3 regions of the Nocardiopsis sp. NPDC058789 genome follow, and region 2 is predicted to be linked to each of the others. Evidence: predicted binding sites of a transcription regulator. Region 2 holds the regulator's gene; each other region holds the start of a gene.

Region 1 (3,851 bases), on a different contig from region 2:
TTGGAGCGCGGCGTGCGACCGATCGGACTCTGGTCGACGTGCACCACCTTGTCGACCTTGTTCATCCCGTTCACCCGCAGGTGGCGGCCGGGCACGTCGCGCGCCCCGTTGAGCTCCTTGGCCAGGGCCTTGTACAGGATCTCGTTGACCAGGGTGGACTTGCCCGAGCCGGACACACCGGTGACCGCCGTGAACACGCCCAGCGGGAACGAAACGTCGATGCCGTGCAGGTTGTTCTCCCGCGCACCCCGGACCACGAGCTCGTGCCCCCTGGTCAGCGGGCGCCGCTCGGACGGGAGCTCGATCGCGCGCCGACCGGCCAGGTAGTCGCCGGTCAGCGAGTCGGACGAGGTGAGCAGCTCGTCCACGATGCCCGTGACCACCACGTGCCCGCCGTGCTCGCCCGCGCCGGGACCGATGTCCACGACCCAGTCGGCGGCGCGGATGGTGTCCTCGTCGTGCTCGACCACGATGAGCGTGTTGCCGATGTCGCGCAGTCTCTGGAGGGTCTCCAGCAGGCGGGCGTTGTCGCGCTGGTGCAGGCCGATGGAGGGCTCGTCCAGGACATACAGAACGCCCACCAGACCGGACCCGATCTGGGTGGCCAGCCGGATGCGCTGGGCCTCGCCGCCGGAGAGCGACCCGGAGGAGCGGGCCAGGCTCAGGTAGTCCAGCCCCACGTCCAGCAGGAAGCCCAGCCGGGCGTTGATCTCCTTGAGCACCTGCGCGGCGATGACCATGTCACGGTCGGAGAGCCGGAGCCCGGCCAGGAAGGCGGCGCTCTCGCCGAGCGCCATGGAGGCGACGTCCGCGATCGACTTACCGCCGACCGTCACGGCGAGGACGACCGGCTTGAGCCGGGTGCCGTCACAGGTGGGGCACGGCACCGAGCGCATGTAGCCCTCGAGGCGCTCGCGGGTGTGGTCGCTCTCCACCTCGGAGTGGCGGCGCTTCACCCAGGGGATCACGCCCTCGAACTCCGTGTAGTAGGAGCGGTTGCGCCCGTACCGGTTCCGGTAGCTGACGTGGACCTGGGTGTCGTGGCCCTCCAGGATCGCCTTGCGCGCGCGGCGCGGCAGCCGCTCCCAGGAGGTGTCGGTGTCGAACCCCACGGCCTCGCCCAGCGCCTTGAGGATGCGTTCCCAGTAGCCGCCGTTGGGCCCGCCCGACCAGGGCGCGATGGCCCCCTCGGCCAGGGTCTTCTCCGGGTCGGGGACCAGCAGGTCCGCGTCGACCTCCATGCGGGTGCCCAGGCCGGAGCAGTCGGGGCAGGCGCCGTAGGGCGCGTTGAAGGAGAAGGAGCGCGGTTCGAGCTGCTCGAAGGAGAGGTCGTCGTAGGGGCAGTAGAGGTGCTCGGAGAAGACCTTCTCCCGCTCGGGGTCGTCGCTCTCCAGGTCCACGAAGTCCAGGACGATGGTGCCGCCGGCCAGCTTGAGCGCGGTCTCCACCGAGTCGGTGAGCCGCCCGTTCGCGCCGGGCTTGACGGCGAGGCGGTCCACGACCACGGCGATGTCGTGCTTGTCGTAGCGGCCGAGCTTGGGCGCCTCGTCCAACCGGACCGCCTGGCCGTCGACGACGGCGCGCGTGTAGCCCTTGGACTGGAGGTCCTTGAAGAGTTCGACGTACTCGCCCTTGCGGCCGCGCACGACCGGGGCGAGCACCTGGAAGCGGGTGCCCTCGGTCATCTCCATGACCCGGTCGACGATCTGCTGCGGCGTCTGCCGGGCGATCTCGCGGTGGCACTCCGGACAGTGCGGAACGCCCACGCGGGCCCAGAGCAGGCGCAGGTAGTCGTAGACCTCGGTGATGGTGCCGACCGTGGACCGCGGGTTGCGGCTGGTCGACTTCTGGTCGATCGAGACCGCCGGGGACAGCCCCTCGATGAAGTCGACGTCGGGCTTGTCCATCTGACCCAGGAACTGGCGGGCGTACGCGGAGAGGGACTCGACGTAGCGGCGCTGGCCCTCGGCGAAGATCGTGTCGAAGGCGAGCGAGGACTTGCCCGAACCGGACAGGCCGGTGAACACGATCATGGAGTCGCGCGGCAGGTCCAGCGACACGTCCTTGAGGTTGTGCTCCCGTGCTCCACGGACCACGAGTTGTTCGACCATCGAGTGAGACATCCTTCGGCTCTGACGCACAGGACGCGGACCACGTCGAAGTGACGTCGGTGGACCCGTGTATGGCTTCGCGTTGAGGCGGTCGCGGACCCCCGCAGGGCCGCCGCGGCTCCGGAACCGGGCCGCTCAGGGGATGTCGGGGAATGGTGACGCGACACCCCGTCCGACCACAGTAACGATCACCCGGGGCGGTTTCTTCCGCCACGCGAAAATGGTGGTGCCCCGACGCGTGTGCGTCGGGACACCACCACTATAAACGAACAACCGTTCGAACGAGGTGGGTTTCCGCGGTTGCCCGGAGCGGACTCCGGAAACGTCCGGGAACGGGGCGGTTCGGGGTCAGGAGCGGTCGGCCGTGGCGTCCTCGTCCTTGCCCTCGACCTCGGCCTCGCGGCGCTGGTCGACGCCGGACTTGATCAGACTGCCGACGATGGTGATGGTCATGATGCCCAGGATCACGGTGAGCGAGGTGCCGATGCCGATGTCGATGACGTGCACGCCGTTCTCGTGGAGCGCGTGCAGGATCATCTTCACGCCGATGAACACCATGATCGCGGACAGGCCCCAGCTGATGTAGGCCAGGCGGTCCATCAGTCCGGCCAGCAGGAAGTACAGCTGGCGCAGGCCCATGAGGGCGAAGGCGTTGGCGGTGAAGACGATGTAGGCGTCCTGCGTCAGGCCGAAGATGGCCGGGATGGAGTCGACGGCGAAGACGAGGTCGATGACGCCGATCGCGACGATCACCAGCAGCATCGGGGTCACGTGACGGCGGCCGTCGAGCTTCACGGTCAGCTTGGCGCCGTGGTAGTCCTTGGTCACCGGCCAGAAGCGCTTCACCAGGCGCACGACGGGCGTCTGCGTGAAGTCCTTGTCCTCCTCGTCGCCCTTCACGTGGTCACGGACGATCTTGTAACCGGTGTAGATGAGGAAGACGCCGAAGAGGTAGAAGACCTCGCTCCAGGCGTTGATGACCTGCGCGCCCAGCACGATGAAGAAGCCGCGCATGACGATCGCGATGACGATGCCGACGAGCAGGACCTCGTGCTGGTACTTCTTCGGGACCGCGAACGCGGTCATCAGAAGGTAGAACACGAAGAGGTTGTCGATGCTCAGGCTCTTCTCGGTGACGAACCCGGCGAAGTACTCGGCGCCCGACGTCGGGCTGCCGAAGTACATGACCCCGAAGCCGAACACGATGGCGATGCCGATGTAGAAGACGGCCCACCAGGAGGCCTGCTTGATCCCGAACTCCTTGGGACCCTTGGTCTTGCTCCACGGGTGGTCGACGATCACCAGGTCCAGGGCGAGGATCAGCACCATGGCCGCGATGGTGGCGGCCCAGACCCACAAAGGAACGTTCACTGACGGATTCTCCTCCGGTCGGTGCGCGCGAGCAGTTTGCACGCACAGCAGATAACCGGAGGTCTCTCCCGCTCACGTCCGAGGACGTGAACCGACGGAACCGGGAGCACGCCGTTGTACTCCGTGATGACGGCACCGCCGCGACAGGGATACTCCCCTCACGTGGTGAAGCAGGTGACGCAGGCGCGTAGAGCGCACCAGAACAGGTTACGCCATCCGAGCCGGTACTCAGCATGGCATCGAAATCCTCTCCGGGGAAGTCACCCACGCGGCGGTACGCACCCCTCCCCGGAGACACGTCTTTCACACCCGTCGGACATGCCGCGCCGCGACCGTCCGGGCCCGGGCGCGGCGTGTCCGGCCCACGGC
Region 2 (3,851 bases):
CCACGGCGGGAGGGAACGACGCCCAGCCGGTGGACGGCCTGGGCGACGAGGCCCTCACGTGGGTGGAGGAGGGCGCGTTCGAGGTGGGCTGTGTGGGCGTGCGGGTCTCCAACCTGTACGTCGAGTCCTGCTACACCGCCGCCACCGACTACGACGCGGTGGGGTCCGTGGACGGGGCGGTCGCGGCCGAGGACGCCGAAGTCCTCGCCCGTGCCGTCGTCGAGCGGCTGCCCGCCTCCGGGGACGACCAGGACGACTAGGGCGTGTTCCGCGGATGCTCCCGCCGGTGGCGGCGGAGCGGCCGTGGACGCGCGAGGCGGCCCGGCGTCGTCGCGGTCGCGGAACGCTCCGGCGGCCGGGACTTCCTCGCGGGCGTCCCCGCCCGGGTGATCCGGGCGATCGACCGAGTCCGGCCGGTGGCCCGCGGTCCGGGGACCGCCTACCGCAGGCCGCCGAGGAACCGTTCCAGGGCCGGGGTGACGTCGGGTGAGAAGGCGCGGTCCGCGTCGAGGGCGGCGGCGCCGGGGGAGTCGTCGTACTCGCGCAGGATGTGGTCGGCGCCGGGCAGGTCCACCCGCTCGGCACCGTCCATACCGGTCATGAGCCGGTCGATCTCCTCCTCGTTGACCTGGGCGTCCCGGTCGCCCCACAGAACCAGGACCGGGGTGTCCCCGGGCAGCTCCTCGGCCAGCTCGACCGGGTCGAAGGAATCGATCCACGCCAGGTAGTCCGCGCCGTTCGCGTCGAACAGGCCGGTGGAGTCGGTCTCGGGCAGCTCCGAGCCGGAGCGCACCGCGGCCCGGCCCGCCCGCAGGTCGGAGAGCATCGTCGCGGCGGTCACCTCGCCGACGCCGCCCTGGGCCTCGGCGGTGCGGACCTGCTCGGACAGCTGTCGGTCGATGAGGTCGAGCATGCGCGTGCCGGGCGGGGCGGCCAGCACCAGGGCCGGTTCGGCGTCGAGGACCTCATGGGCGCGCAGGGCGAACAGGGCGCCCTCGCTGTGGCCCAGGATGACGGTGCGCTCGGGGTCCACCTCGGGCTGGGCGACCAGTTCCGCGTAGGCGGCGGCCATCTGCCGCTCGAAGACCAGGGGGTCGACCGGCTGGTCGAGGGCCTCCTCCTCGGCTTCGCTCATGGCGTCCGGGTCGGCGCTGCCGAACTTGTCGTAGCGCAGCGACGCCGCACCGGCCCCGCTCAGCACACGGGCGAGGTTCAGGTTGGTGTTGGCCTCGGGGCGCCCGGGGCCGTTGCCGTTCCGGTCGGTGGGGCCGCTGCCGGAGATGATGAGCACCCCGGGGACGGTGCCCCCGTCACCCCCGGGGGTGGTGAAGGTGCCGGGCACCGTGAAGCCGCCGCCCTCGAAGGAGACCTCGCGCTCCTGCCCGGAGGCGCCGGGAAGGGCGGGCCCGTCACCGCCGTCGCTGGGCGCGCAGGCGGAGACCAGCAGCGTCCCGGCGGCCAGGGTCGCGGCCAGGAGGGCGCGGGTCGGGGAGGGGGACACGGGGGCGGAGACAGGTGACGACACGTCCTCAGCGTATCGGCCCACCCACCGCCCCCGGCTTCGGGGATCCGCGCTCAGACCCTGCGCATGACCGTGACGACCTTGCCGAGGATGGTGGCCTCGTCACCCTGGATGGGCTCGTAGGCGTCGTTGCGCGGCATCAGCCACACGTGCCCGTCCGGCTCTCTGCGCAGCACCTTGACGGTCGCCTCGTCGTCCAGCATCGCCGCGACGATGTCACCGTTCTCGGCCGTCTGCTGCTGACGGACGACCACCAGGTCGCCGTCGGTGATCGCGGCGTCGATCATCGAGTCGCCCACCACGGTGAGCATGAACAGGCGGCCCTCACCGACCAGCTGGCGCGGCAGCGCGAGGACGTCCTCCACGGCCTCCTCCGCCAGGATCGGGCCACCGGCGGCGATCCGGCCGACCAGCGGGACCGAGGCCGCCCTGGTGGAGTCGGCGGTGAGCTCCTCCTGGGTGAGGGTCTGGGAGGTCTCCCTGCCGGGGGTCCGCAGCTCCACGGCGCGTGGCCGGTTCTGGTCCCGGTGCAGGTACCCCTTGCGCTGGAGCACCTTCAGCTGGTGCGCCACGCTGGAGGGGCTGGACAGGCCGACGGTGTCCCCGATCTCCCGGATGGACGGCGGGTACCCCCGTTCCCGGACGTACCTCTGGATGCAGTTGAGGACACTCTGCTGGCGCGCGGTGAGCCTGGGGGTGTCGGGCACGGACGCGCCCGGTTCGCCGACGGGCGAAAGAACGGTGGTGGGTCCGGAGCCGACGGCTCCGGGGTTCTCCTCCGGCACGGCCGGGCCTCCTCGGTGTTCGGTTCGGTCAGGGCGCGTGTGCGGCCGGTCACCGGCCACGCGGACCGGACGGCGAAGCCGGTGTGAAATCAAGGTCAACTTTAGTCGTTGCACACGGTGATATCAAACAAGCGTTCGAGAGTCCGTGGACGGGGTCGCGGAGGGATTTCCCTTTGTGTTTTCACGCGCCGATTTCCGGTGGCCGGACTTATGTGTGTACACGCGTGCGGTGGCCGTTGTCCGTCGAATGCGGGATCCGGTATGGGGTTCGTCTCGCCGTGCCCCGCCGTCGCTCCACGGCCTCGGGAGGGAGGGGAATTCGGTCGGCGGTTCGGTGTGGCGGGCGTCGGGCGGCGCGTCCCCGCCCCCTTATCCTGGGATTCGGCTTCCGGAGTCGCGCACCCCCGTTTCCACCTCCTCGAACCCCGTTCCTTGGCGGCCTCCGCCGCCGGATTGGGGACACGCCGTGGGCCGGGTTGCGGGTGTCCGCCTGAGCGCCTAGGTTCGACCACAACATCTGGTGTTGACACGGGGGCCGTGGTCAATAAGTTGTGGTTAAGTAGACTCCAAGGGTTGTTGGTCGGGTACAGGAAAGCCAGGTGAACCGGGATGCACTGTCCGTTCTGCCGTCATCCGGACACCCGGGTGATCGACAGCAGGTCCACCGACGACGGCGCGGCCATCCGGCGCCGTCGGACCTGCCCCGTCTGCGAACGCCGCTTCACCACGCAGGAGACGGTCCTGCTCATGGTGGCGAAGCGGTCCGGGGTCACCGAACCCTTCAGCCGTACCAAGATCATCGCCGGGGTGCGCCGCGCCTGCCAGGGCCGCCCCGTCTCCGAGGACGCGCTGGCCAAGCTCGGCCAGCAGGTCGAGGAGGAGATCCGGGGGCGCGGCGTGGCCGAGGTGCCCGCCCACGAGATCGGCCTGGCCATCCTGGGTCCCATGCGTGACCTGGACGAGGTCGCCTACCTGCACTTCGCCAGCGTCTACCGCGGGTTCGAGAGCCTCGCGGACTTCGAGGCCGAGATCGCCAGCCTGCGAGAGGACCGCGAGGGCCAGGCGGAGCCCGCGGTCGACACCACCGGGTAGGGAACCCGGAACCGCCACCGCGAGGTGGGCGGGAGCACGGCGAACACCGTACCTCCGCACCATCCCGAACACATGAACGTCCGCGCGGTCACCGCCGGGTCCGCGCATGACCTTCGGGGGAGGCGCCGCCATGGCGCGAAAGACGAGCGGTACGACCAGGCGCGAGGGCGGGGGCCTGCGCGTCGGCCGGGTCAACACCACCGAGGGCGTCCATCCCTACGACACCCTCGAATGGGAACTCCGTGACGTCGTCATGACCAACTGGCGCGACGGCACCGTCAACTTCGAGCAGCGCGGCGTCGAGTTCCCCACCACCTGGTCGGTGAACGCCACCCAGATCGTGGCGAGCAAGTACTTCCGCGGGGCCGTCGGCACTCCGGAACGCGAAACCAGCCTCAGGCAGCTCATCGACCGGGTCGTCGACGTGTACACGAGCACCGGACGCGAGCACG
Region 3 (3,851 bases), on a different contig from region 2:
TCTTTCATCTTGGTTAGGCCTTTGAGATGGTTGCTCGCGAAGACGAGGTGAAGCTCATTCTTTTTCTCATCTCGCATCTCGAACGATGCCGCGTATCTGAACCCAGCTTTGAAGAGGGAGTTTCGGTAGCAATCCACCAGGAACTTCTTCTTCATTTTCTTGGGCTGATCGACGACAGCGCGCCAATCATCGCTACCGAAGCACCTGTCACCTGCTTGCGCACCGTTCTCGGTAGTGGCGAAGCGGACCAGGTGTTGTGGCTGGAAGGTAACCAGGACTTCTCCGCCTGGTCTGTTGGCAGCACTCCGGGCTATGTCCAGAGGGATCGCGTCGGGCCCTCCCCAACCGTCGAGTACGGCGAAGAAGGGAGAACGTCTCGGAGTCAACTTTTGCAGGGTGGGGAGTAACGCAGTTGTGCATTCGCCTTTCCGGAAGGTGACGGTCAGCTGAGAAGGTCGGCCGCCATACTCATCAAATTTGCGGTCAACCTGGCGCCGAAGCTCCTCCAGGCGGTCACCTCTCTCCTCGATGAGGAGCACGTTGAGGTGTTGGCCGGGGCGAAGCAGTTCGCGGCGGCGCAGGAAGACGTCCAGGGCGACCACCGGCGAGCCAGGTTCCTCTCCTACGTAGACACCGGGACCCGCGAACCCCTCGGCGTAGGTGAACTCCTTGAACTGGCCTCCTGCGCAGATCGGGTACCAGGCTTTGAGGTACTCGCTGATGATGAGATGCTTCGCCTGGGTGTGGGGGTCCAGAGGCCAGACGGTGTCCTTGGGGGTAGCCATACATTTCACTTACCACCAAGGTGAAATCGAATAACGGCTAAAATTGGCCGAATTCGGTCACTGGTGCGCGTGAACCTTCAGGTCATGAGGAGTAGCGTCCCAGCTTCGATCGTCAAGAAGGCGCCCGCCTGACTTCGGTGTGTGACCGCCCCATTGCTTAAAGAAGAAAGGAGTGTCTGATTCAAGACAAAGGTCCCGGATTCCTCGGGCCCAGTCGGCCTTCATCGTGCGGTGGCGTGGGCCGCTTTCACCACCCACGATGACCCAGTGGATGTTAGCTAGATCCAGCTGGTCTAGGGGGCCTAGGAGCGGTTCGCACGAGAGAAAGCGAACGGCAGCTGGCGTGCTTCGAAGATGATCCACGCGGTCGAGTGCCTCCGCACTCTCCACCGAAACACCCATCCAGATGTTGGGTGGCCACGGCAGCTCGGGTGCTAGCCGTGCCAAACGAAGAGAGCGCTTGGTGAGTACCTGGTATGTGTGCTGTGGGGTATCAGCCATGACTTCGAAGACCTTGTGAACGAAGTCCTTGGGCACCTTCGCGTGAAAAAGATCGCTCATGGAGTTGACGAAGACCGTGCGAGGGCTCTTCCATTTATACGGCATCTTGAGCGCTGAGGGGTGGACAGCAACTCCGAACCCAGGGCCCGAAGTTCGCGGGTCTCCGTCTGTTTGGTACTTGTCAACACCCATGGCCTTGAGCCTCTTGGAAAGCGCCAGCGCGTAGCAGTTGTCGCAACCAGAGGCGACGCGGTCGCACCCTGTGGTTGGATTCCAGGTCGCCTCCGTCCACTCGATGGAGCTCTTGTCAGCCACGGCCAACACCGCCCTTCCTTAAAAATTTGTACTTGGTTGGTGACACCAGTCGAGGTTGACTTAACCACGAAGGTGACGTGCGTCGCGCAGGTTCTGAGAACCTAGATATAATCGAACACTAGTTCGCAACATAACAAAATCTACCGCTGGCTGGTAGGGGCTTCGGTGCTCAGGGACGTGGTGATTTACGAGGACCGCGATCATCCTCACCGAGGGATCTTTGAACAGACCAGCGCCCCCCTCTCGGACCTTGCTGTGCCCTACTGTGCCGGTGTGAGTACCCAATGGACGATCCACGGCGAGAAGCTGGTGGACGAGAACCGGCACATCCGACTGTCCACGGTCGACATCACCCTCCCGGACGGGGTGTCCTTCACGCAGTACGTCGTGGCGATGCCCCCGGCCGCGATGACGCTGGTGGTCAACGACCAGCGCGAAGTACTCCTGATGCGTCGGCACCGGTTCATCATCGACCGATGGGTGTGGGAGCTGCCGGGCGGATACGTGGACGGCGCCGAGGACATCGAGGCCGCGGCTGCGCGTGAGGTCGAGGAGGAGACCGGGTGGCGTCCCCGCTCCATGGAGCACATGGTGACCTTCCAGCCCGCGATCGGCTCGGTGGACCAACCCCAGATCATCTACCTGGCACGCGGGGCCGACCTGACCGACACCCCTCCGGACGTCAACGAGGCCCAGGAGATCCGCTGGTGGCCGTTGGAAGAGGCCGTGAAGATGATCGAACGAGGCGAGATCGTCGGTGCGTCCACGGTTGTCGCGGTCTACCGGGCGCTCACCCTGGTGTGACGGCTTCCCTCGCTCGCACGGTGAACTCCTCGACTGCGGGCGAGCTTTCGTGGGCTTGGAGCCGGTGGCCCAGGCGTCGCAGGTAGGACAGCGCTCGGCGGGACTGCAATCCCTCGACCAGATCCAGGGCCAGGCCACCTATCCGGACGGCTTCTTCGGGTTCGTTGGGGGCGTGGGCTGTGGCGAGCATCAGCAGGTTGAACGTGCGGCCGCGGACGTAGTCGGTGTTCATCTCCAGGGAACGTTCCGCGTAGGTGGCGGTCTGGGCGTCGTCGTTCAGAGCAAGGAAGCAGTGGGCGACCTTGGCCGCGAGGTAGGCCTCGTCGAAGTAGGCCAGCCACTCAGGGGGGTCGGGATCTTCAGCCTCGAACGCCTTCACCCCGGCGCGCAGGGAGGCCGAGGTCGCCCGGTGATCGGTCAGGCCCGCGTGCCCATGTGCCTCGATGAGGTGGCACTCGGCCATGAGCGCTGTGTGTCCAGTGCGGGTGGCTGCGGACTGGGCTGCCCGCGCGAGGTCCACGGCTTCGGCTGATCGGCCGATGTAGGTGGCTTGGTGACCCATGGCGGCGAGGATTTCGGCGCACAGGCCGTCGTCCTGCGCGGTCTTGGCCATGCGTAGCGCCTGCACCAGGTACCGCTGGGCCAAGCCGTGCTGCTCGCAGTCGTAGGCCATCCACCCCACGGCCTTGGTGAGCTCGGCCGCCGCTGAGAACAGTTCTCGTCCGATCTCTTCGGTGTAGGTGCCGTGGAGGAGCGGGGTGACGTTGGCGTCGAGGTACTGCACGACGGTGCTGCGAATACGGCCCCCGCCCACGCGGTTGTCGAGGTCGCGGAAAGCCCGGGTCATTTGCCGGATGGCGGCAATTTCAGGGCGTCCGACCCGGGTTCGGCCTCGGTGCGCGGGGCCGGGGGAGGGCGGATGGGTGAGCCATCGTGTGGTGGCGCTTGGGTAGGCGGCCGGCGAGTATCCGCCGAGCAATACACGGCGGCGTTCGACGTCGGCCCGGTACAGCTGCCCAGCGGTGAAGATGCCCGTGGTCCAGGAGAGCGGGAACTCCAGGGTGCGCTCGTCCCCGCCGGGTAGGCCGCACTCTTGCTCGCTGAGGGGGCGCCCCAGGGCTTCGGAGAGAACTCCGGAGATCAGCGCGGGGACCGGTTGTTGTGGGCGTTCCCCTTCCAACCAGCGGCGCACGCTGTTGTGGTCGTAGGACAGTGAGAGCCCCAGCTCGTCACCGCGCGAGACCACTCGGCGGGCGAGGCCTTTGGCGGGCATACCTGACTCGTCGAGGAGCTGCGCGAGTTGGGTGTTCGGCTGTTTGGGGGTGCGCGGCACGGCGTCTCCACAGTGTTTCCGCGGTGTCCGGGGGGAGTGCAGTGTGGCACGCCCCCGACCTGTGGGGAACGAAGTCGCGAAAACGCACGCCCCCTGTGCACTCCTTCAGCTTG

The links. The regulator LexA, encoded in region 2, represses DNA repair genes until DNA is damaged. The targets are predictions, from matches to a motif close to TCGAACANNTGTTCGA.
Region 1: a site for LexA is predicted at 2,377-2,392, ahead of uvrA (excinuclease ABC subunit UvrA). Genes of this name have one in related genera too.
Region 3: a site for LexA is predicted at 1,713-1,728, ahead of ACFW3L_RS03550 (DUF5131 family protein). Genes of this name have one in related genera too.

What each region holds. Positions count from the first base shown of each region.
Region 1 covers NZ_JBHYOW010000007.1:20,346-24,196, reverse strand. The annotation lists gene uvrA (excinuclease ABC subunit UvrA) at 1-2,111, opposite strand, end outside; gene ACFW3L_RS11630 (TerC family protein) at 2,460-3,482, opposite strand.
Region 2 covers NZ_JBHYOW010000001.1:291,030-294,880, reverse strand. The annotation lists gene ACFW3L_RS01285 (hypothetical protein) at 1-260, shown strand, start outside; gene ACFW3L_RS01280 (alpha/beta hydrolase family protein) at 440-1,525, opposite strand; gene lexA (transcriptional repressor LexA) at 1,576-2,229, opposite strand; gene nrdR (transcriptional regulator NrdR) at 2,917-3,399, shown strand; gene ACFW3L_RS01265 (vitamin B12-dependent ribonucleotide reductase) at 3,530-3,851, shown strand, end outside.
Region 3 covers NZ_JBHYOW010000002.1:321,227-325,077, forward strand. The annotation lists gene ACFW3L_RS03545 (three-Cys-motif partner protein TcmP) at 1-785, opposite strand, end outside; gene ACFW3L_RS03550 (DUF5131 family protein) at 843-1,601, opposite strand; gene ACFW3L_RS03555 (NUDIX hydrolase) at 1,875-2,405, shown strand; gene ACFW3L_RS03560 (hypothetical protein) at 2,392-3,678, opposite strand.